2 regions of the Lactobacillus sp. W8093 genome follow, and region 1 is predicted to be linked to the other one. Evidence: riboswitches for the same ligand, from Rfam matches in the RefSeq annotation. Region 1 holds a riboswitch; the other holds the start of a gene.
The links. A riboswitch is a leader RNA that binds a small molecule or an ion and turns the genes downstream of it on or off. The one in region 1 is predicted to bind FMN.
Positions count from the first base shown of each region.

Region 2: linked by a shared signal. The riboswitch ahead of H3T47_RS03150 (ECF transporter S component) and the one ahead of ribD (bifunctional diaminohydroxyphosphoribosylaminopyrimidine deaminase/5-amino-6-(5-phosphoribosylamino)uracil reductase RibD) in region 1 are both predicted to bind FMN.

Region 1 covers NZ_JACFRL010000001.1:72,414-76,683, forward strand. The annotation lists gene ribA (GTP cyclohydrolase II) at 1-391, opposite strand, end outside; gene ribE (riboflavin synthase) at 403-1,008, opposite strand; gene ribD (bifunctional diaminohydroxyphosphoribosylaminopyrimidine deaminase/5-amino-6-(5-phosphoribosylamino)uracil reductase RibD) at 993-2,054, opposite strand; FMN riboswitch at 2,175-2,308, opposite strand; gene H3T47_RS00315 (class I fructose-bisphosphate aldolase) at 2,556-3,368, shown strand; gene H3T47_RS00320 (glycerol-3-phosphate responsive antiterminator) at 3,428-3,976, shown strand; gene H3T47_RS00325 (FGGY-family carbohydrate kinase) at 3,989-4,270, shown strand, end outside.
Region 2 covers NZ_JACFRL010000003.1:171,608-175,877, forward strand. The annotation lists gene H3T47_RS03130 (reductase) at 1-245, shown strand, start outside; gene H3T47_RS03135 (segregation/condensation protein A) at 242-982, shown strand; gene scpB (SMC-Scp complex subunit ScpB) at 972-1,580, shown strand; gene H3T47_RS03145 (pseudouridine synthase) at 1,580-2,299, shown strand; FMN riboswitch at 2,327-2,441, shown strand; gene H3T47_RS03150 (ECF transporter S component) at 2,529-3,209, shown strand; gene H3T47_RS03155 (LysM domain-containing protein) at 3,313-3,804, shown strand; gene cmk ((d)CMP kinase) at 3,856-4,270, shown strand, end outside.

The DNA.
Region 1 (4,270 bases):
GGAAAACATGTCCAGGATGATAAAAATCAGCCCATTGACTATTAGGATCAGCTAACTTTTTAATTGTTTTCGCACGATCAAAAGCTGAAATTCCCGTAGTAGTTTCAGTGGAGTCAACACTAAGAGTAAAAGCCGTGCCAAAAGTATCGTTCGAGCCAGTTTCAATTGGTTTCAATTGCAGACGGTCGGCATACGCTTTGCTCATTGGTACGCATAATAATCCACGAGCCTTAGTGATCATCATATTAACTGCTTGTGGTGTAACCTTTTCTGCTAAACCAATCATGTCCCCTTCAGACTCACGCTGCGGTGAATCAGCGACAATAACTAATCCACCTTTTAACATATGCTGTAATACTTTTTGCATTTTTTCATTCAATTGTTCTGTCATTTTTTTCTCCATCATAATTCTTTTTTCCAAGCCTGAATCTGCTTAACTGCGTAGCGACCAATCATATCCACTTCAATATTTGCTTTATCGCCCACTTGATAATGAGCAAGCGTAGTATTTTGGATGGTATAAGGAATTAAACTTACGCCAAAATGATCATTCTCTGCCATCGTGACGGTTAAACTGATGCCGTCAATAGCGATCGACCCTTTTTCAACAATAAAGGGAGCATACTTATGTGGTACTGCGAATTCTAATTCTATGGAATTCTCATTTTCGTTTCTTATTACCAGTTCAGCTATGGTATCAACATGACCCGCAACAATATGACCATCTAGTTTGCCGTTCAGTGCTAGTGCGGGCTCTAAATTTACCAAACTACCTTTTTGTAAATGGCCTAAATTAGTCCTTTTCATCGTTTCCGGCATTACGTCTACCGCAAAGTCATTATCGCTCCAATCGGTAACAGTCAAACAAATACCATTAACGGCAATACTTGCTCCTAAAGGCAAATCTTTTTGAACTAATTTTGGAGCGCAAATACCCAGTCTTGCATGTTGCTCACTAATTTCCAAGCGGGTAATCGTACCCGTTGTTTGAATTATTCCTGTAAACATTCTTTTCTCCTCACGCGAATTCTGATATCTTGATTGAATCTCTTAACATCCAAAAGTTGATAGTCACTTTTTTTCGCTAAAGCCTGTCCGAACACGGCTGGTAAACCAGTGCCGCCTAAAACTAAAGGAGCTACGTATGTTACTATCTCGTCCGCCAAACCGGCTGCTACAAATTGAGCCTGTACGTTGCTGCCGCCTTCAACTAATAATGAATGAATTTCATGTTCAGCTAAAAATTGCACTATTTTTGTTGGTGTCCAATTAGCTGCAGTATAGCAATGGACGTTTTCAGCTACTTTTTGCGACAAATTGGTTGTACTTAACAGCCAAATTTCACCACTGGTCTTAAATATCTGACTGGAAAAATCAAGCTGATTAGCATCCCTAGTTAACACAATCTTAATTGGTGGCTGTGGTAAGTTCTTAATTCTAACTGTTAACAGCGGATTATCAATTCGTAAGGTATTGGCCCCGATTAAAATTGCTTGGTTTTGCAGGCGCAACTTTTGCACATCTATTTGAGCTGCATCCCCAGTCAAAAGCGTTCTCGTTTTACCTGCAGCATTAATTTTGCCGTCAATAGACATTGCATATTTAAGTGTTACAAACGGTCTTTTTTGCCGATAAAAAAAGTTATACGCAACATTTAAATTTTCAGTGCCACCAATGACCTCAGTCTGAACACCATGACTTTCTAAATATTTAATGCCCTTACCTGCTACAATTTGATGAGGATCAACCTGACCGATAACTACTCTTTTGATTCCAGCTACGGCTACTTTTTTGCAACAAGGAGGCTGTTTGCCATAATGACTGCAAGGCTCCAAAGTGACATACAAGGTTGCTCCCTGAGCCTCTTTAGGGTCAGATAAATGCGCTAACGTATTCACTTCAGCATGTTCTCTGCCATATTGATGGTGATAGCCCGTTGCTAAAACTTGCTCGTTTTTAACTAAAACCGCACCAACTAATGGATTAGTCCAAGTCATCCCTTCTGCTTTCACAGCTTCTTGGGCTGCCATTTGCATATAATCCTTGTCTTGCACTATCTCACTTCCTAAGCATTAAAAAGCCTCGTTGATTTTATCAACGAGGCTTATTTTTTTATTCATCAAATAAGATTTCAGCGAAGTTTAATAACGACGCGAGTTTTCTGTCTAATCTTGTTTGTTCTTCTCCCATCCAGACTATAACTGTCGGTACTAGACTCTCACTAGTTCCACCGCAAAACGCGGGTCACGGACTTCAATTATTAATTGTCACCGTCGGTAAGGAATTGCACCCTGCCCCGAAGAAACCGTATTCAACTATTTCAAGTATAGTATAGTTATACGATATGAGCAATAGCATTTGCTTTGAAAAATTATTACTAAAACAATTTGCCAAATTTCATTGACAGCGTTTTCAAATACTGCTATGCTTACATCGTAACAAAATATAAAACTGAACGAGAAAATTAGAAGGTTCAATTAAACCTGTGCAGAACTCTGCACTTGGGTTTATTTGGACCTTCTTTTTTTGACTTCAATTAGAAAAGGAGATTACAAATGGATAAAGCAAAACGTTTAAATAATATTTTTGGTAAAGATGGCAAAACGATTATTGTCGCTTTAGACGGATTCGGTTTTTCCGCTAATACAGACGGGGTAGATTTTTCAGTCAAAAGCGTTCATCAGTTATTAAAGTATGGACTTAACTGCGCCTTAGTTACATACGGACAAGCTCAATTATTTGCGCAAGATTTAATTGATGTGCCGACGATTTTAAGAGTAGACGGTTCGGTTAATGTTTTTGACAGCAGCGTTCCCGAAACAGCACAATTCTTCGATGTCACTGATGCATTAAAACTAGGAGCAAGCGGCGTTGTCTGCATGACTTTCCCTGGTAGTCAAGGTGGTAGAGAAGAATTTTCTCATAAAATGTTAGCGCGGCTCGCAAAACAAGGCGAGGAATGGAACGTGCCAGTGATTGCTGAGACCCTTCCTTGTTCTTACGCCGTTTCTGACCAAGAACCTAACTCAGATAATCCAGACTATATTAAAACGGCAGCAAGATTAGGCGTTGAATACGGTGCCGATGTCATTAAAACGAGATTTACTGGTGATATTGAGACTGACAGAAAAATTGTAGAAAATACCAGACGTCCTGCAGTTGCTTTGGGAGGACCAAAAACTGACAACAAGACCTACTTCGAATATGTCCACAACTTAATGACAGCTGGAGTTTGCGGAATTGCAACCGGAAGAAATATTACCCAAGACCCTAACCCAGTTGGTAAGGTAGCAGCTCTATCTGCAATTGTCCATGATGGCAAAACAGTTGAGGAGGCTCTTCAAATATATTCAACTACCAAATCCTAATTACCACTTAATAATTTTCTTTAATAAAGCCTAGTAATAATTTAATTGGAGGAAATTGAATGCAGAACCAGAAAACAATCATACCCTCAGTTAGAGAGCTAAAACTATTGCAACTTGCTTGTAAGTCTAAGGCATCAATTATTCTATTGAGTAACACAGATATAGGAAACTTAATTAAACAAACTTCGTACGTTCATAAATTCAGAAAAAAAGCTTTTGTACATTTGGAATTAATTGCAGGTTTTGCACCAGATGCAAAAGGCTTGCGGTTACTTAAAAACATGTACCAAGTGGATGGTGTTTTTACTACTAATATTCAAGCAGGCAATATTGCAAAGAGTATTGGCCTCAACGTGATCTATCGTTTTTTCTTAATTGACAGCCGTTCTCTTAAAAGAACCGGCGCAATACTTGAAAATAATAAGTTTGATGCTATTGAAGTTTTGCCAGCATGTTCAGCAATAGCTGAATCAGCTGATCTAGCTAAATTAAACATAAGTTCTAAATTATTTGCCGGAGGTTTTATTAAAACTTTAAATATGGTCGATCAGATTTTTAGATTAGGATTTTCTGGCATTACTACTAGTAATAGCAAATTATGGCAATGAAAGAGGTATAAAATGACCAAATATTTAATGGGAATAGATAATGGTGGTACTTCAACTAAGGCAGCTATTTATGATGCTGCCGGCAACGAAATTGCAAAGTCCACAATATATACGGAAATGATAACACCTCATGAATACTGGACTGAAAGGGATATGTCTGAATTAAGAGCAGTAAACTTTCAGGTCATTCATGATGTTTTGCAAAAATCAAAAATTAACCCGAAAGAAATTGCCGGGGTCGGTATGACTGGTCATGGTAATGGCCTTTACTTAATCGGTAAGAATGGTCAGTTT
Region 2 (4,270 bases), on a different contig from region 1:
ATAGCAATGAATTTCATCTATACCTTTATCGTGCTCAGGATCCCAATTTTGTGGGCGTAATCGGAACCCAAGCGAATAAGCAATTTGTAGTTATCCGCTATCTTTCGCTTGCTCCTGATTATCGTAAGGAAAAGTATGTGGCACAAGCAGTCAATGAATTGGCCCAGGCTAATCCGCAAAAAATTATTACTGCTGTTCCTGAATATATTGAACTGATTAAATATCTTAAAAAGGACACGAGATAATGAGTGAAAACCTAACTTTGGAATTACCTAATTTTGAAGGTCCTTTGGACTTATTGCTGCACCTAATCAAAGTCCAAAAAATTGATATTTACGATATTCCGATTGCTCAAATTACCAGTCAATATTTGGCCTATTTGCAAGAAATGCAACAATTAAATCTCAAAATAGCAGGAGAATACTTTGTGATGTCTTCAATGCTTTTGCGCATTAAATCTCAATCATTATTACCGCATAATGATTTTGCAGATGAAAACGAAGAACAGGAAGATCCGCGGGATGAATTAGTGCAGCAACTAGTAACCTACTCAGTATTTAAAAAGGTTTCAGCTTATTTTAAAAAAAGAAACGAAGAAGTTCCAATTACTGCTGCTAAGGAAGAAAGTGTTCCCCAAAATAAAAAGATTCAGCCTTTACCAAAAGGGCAGATCACAGCTACGGAATTAACCAATACTTTTATAGTAATTTTGCAACGAATGAAAATTAGGCAGCCTGATATCGTTTCGGTTAATGTAAACGAAACCTCTGTAGCAGAAATGGCTCATTTTTTACAAAAAAAGTTAGCTAAACATCAGACCGTCAGTTTTTTTTCGTGTTGTAAGGAAATGAGAACCTTATCCGATGTGATTGGCTTATTTTTAGCATTACTTGAACTATGTAAGAAACAACAAGTAAAAGTGCTACAAAAAAGGACTTTTGGCGATCTTTGTTTAGAAAGAATTGATTGTGATGACAAGTAAAATAGCGCAGTTAGAAGCACTATTATATGTAGCTGGTGATGCTGGTATTACAGATGTAAATTTATGTGAACTTTTGCAAATTACCAAGCCTGCTTTGCGTGAACTGACCAAAGAATTACAAAAAAAGCTGCTGGAAAATGCTGATTCAGGTCTTCAAGTACAGCATATTAATGACAACTATAAATTAACTACTCGTCCCGAAATGAGTGCGATCATTGAGCACTTTTTTCAAAAAGATTTAACAAAAAGCTTGAGTCAATCTGCACTTGAAATATTGTCGATTATTGCTTACAAGCAGCCTATAACCAGAATAGAAATTGATGAAATTAGAGGCGTTAATTCCTCTGGTGCGCTGCAAACATTAATCTGGCGCGGGTTAGTTAAAATAGATGGTAAAAAAGAAGCTCCCGGTCACCCAAACTTATATGTGACCAGTGACTACTTTTTACAATATTTTGGTTATCACAGTCTGGCAGACTTGCCCTTAATTGAAGACTTTGAGGATGATAGTGTAAACGCTGAAGGCGAAATAGATTTATTTGCGGCCAAGGGACAGGCTGATAAAAATATTGCAAAAACTCAAAAAGGAGAAAAATAATGGTTTTAGAACGGTTGCAAAAAGTAATTGCGGAAGCTGGGATTGCTTCACGCCGCAAGGCTGAAAAGATGATTGTAGAAGGACGAGTAACGGTTGATGGGAAAGTCGTTACTCAGCTAGGAACTAAAGTTAACACTTTTAGTAACGTTACTGTTGATGGTGAGCCAATTGAGCGTGAGAGTCTACATACTTATTTGTTTTATAAACCACGCGGCGTAGTTTCTACTGCCAGTGACGATAAAGGCAGGAAAACAGTAGTTGATTATTTTAAAAACTTACCGTACCGGCTATATCCAATCGGAAGACTTGACTATGACACTTCAGGGTTGCTGCTGATGACTAATGATGGAGAATTAGCTAACTTGTTAATGCACCCACGTAATAATGTGGCCAAGGTTTATGTGGCAAAAATAACAGGTCAGCTTACGCCTGAAGAAATTGGTCAACTGAAAAATGGTGTCAAAATTGATCGGCATAGATGTGCACCTGCCAAAGTAAAAATCATTAAGACCGATCGCAAAAAGAATAACCAAATTGTGCAGTTAACAATTCATGAAGGACAATATCATCAAGTCAAAAGAATGTTTAAGTCTGTAAACCATCAAGTTAAAAAATTAGCCCGTGAAAAATATGCTTTTCTAACTCTTGCTTCTTTAGTTTCTGGCACATATAGAGAATTAACTCATGAAGAAGTTGACAGATTAAAGGACGTAGATTAACATATATGTGGAAATTAAAAATAAGTTTGTTGTCTTCATGGCAGGGTGAAAATCCCGACCGGTGGTGTAAGTCCACGACCCACGATAGTGGTGGAATCTAATGAGATACCGATAGTTAAAGTCTAGATGAAAGAAGACAGACTGAACTAAAAGCCAAGATCTATAGCTTACTTTTACATGGTCTGTTGCTAGGAGCAACAGACCATGTATTTTTTTGGAGGTAAGAATCTTGCATAAAAAGAAATCTAGTAATTTAGCTAACATAGTAGCCTATACTTTAATTGGAACGATTGCATATATATTAATGCTGCTTGAATTTCCACTGCTGACTAGTTTTTTAAAATTTGATTTTTCAGACGTAGTCATTACAATTGGTACATTTTTATTTGGACCAGGACCCGGTGCGTTCATTGCATTTGTGCGGATGTTAATCAATTTAATTTATAAGGGCTTTGCTTTACCAAGTATAGTTGGACAAACGGCAGCTTTTCTTGCTTCACTTTCTTTTGCTTTGCCATTTTATTATTTAACTAAAAATATTAGTAAAGATGAAAAGAATTTCTCGAAAAAATTTTTACAACCAATAGTAGGAATTGTTTTGGGAATTGTGGCGATGACTATAGTTTTATCCGTACTCAATGCTCTAGTGTTAACACCTTTTTATGCGGTGACTACAGTTCCTAACTTACCGGCAATCCATGGCTATACTGGTTTGCTTGCCTTTACAGAAAAGGTTTATTTAGGTCAATTGTTACATATTCCTTCTATGAGTGCTTATATTTTTGGCATTATTGTGCCATTTAATCTGTTAAAAGGAACAATTAATGGTGTAGTTGTTTACTTATTATTTGAAACGGTTTTACGAACATTTAAGCCTTTTGTACGCAGAAACTTTAATTTAAAAAATTAATATAGAAAAAAACCAAAATCAGTCTATTAAATGACTGATTTTTTTGTCCACTTAAATAGCAAATATGCTAAAATTAAGCAGGTTAGGTAAGGAGGTTTTCACGATGAATCATAATCAAGAGGGTCCATATCATCATTATGAACGTCCTCAGGAATCAAGGGTCAGGACATATAAGTCTGTATCAAAAGGCTGGCTTGCCCTAATAGTTTTGTTGGTTGTTGTTTTAGTAGCTCTTGTTCCTGTAGTTCATCATTTGGCTGGAAATAATAATTCTGCCAGCAAAGTTGTTGAAGTACGTAAAACAAGTAAAAAAACAATTAAGCATACCAAAGCTAAAAACTTGCCTGCTAAAAATAAAAAAGTTATAAATAAAAGTAAAACTAAGACTAAAACTGAGACAAAGTCAAAGAAAAAATCTCAGACTAAGCCTCAAAAGAAACGTGCAGTTGTAAAACAATACGTTGTAAAAAGTGGTGATTCGTTAACAAGTATTGCCAACCGATTTAATATGTCTGTAGGCTATTTAGCACAGTTAAATCAACTTGATCCCTATAGTCAAGTTGATATAGGACAAACATTAAAGATTAGACAATAATAATATAGAAAGGAATAGGGACTAATAGTCAATAGTCCCTTTTTTATTGGAATGCAAGTAGCAATTGATGGTCCAGCATCTGCTGGTAAAAGTACAGTAGCAAAAATTATCGCTCAAAAGTTAAATTTCACTTATATTGATACGGGGGCAATGTACCGCGCATCTACGTGGTTGGCGCGGGAACACAAACTTAGTTATGGTGATGAAAAGGGCATATTGGCTGCTATTGATCAGGAAAATATTGAACTGAAGTCTGTTGCGGGTCAACAAAAGGTCTTTGTGGGTACAAAAGATATTTCACAAGAAATTCGCACGCCAGATATTTCAGCTCATGTTTCTCAAGTATCAGCTCTTGCTGGGGTAAGGGAAAAGATGGTCAAATTACAAAGGCAGATGGCTGGCAAAATGAATGTGGTGATGGACGGTCGTGATATTGGTACCACTGTTTTACCAAATGCTGCTGTAA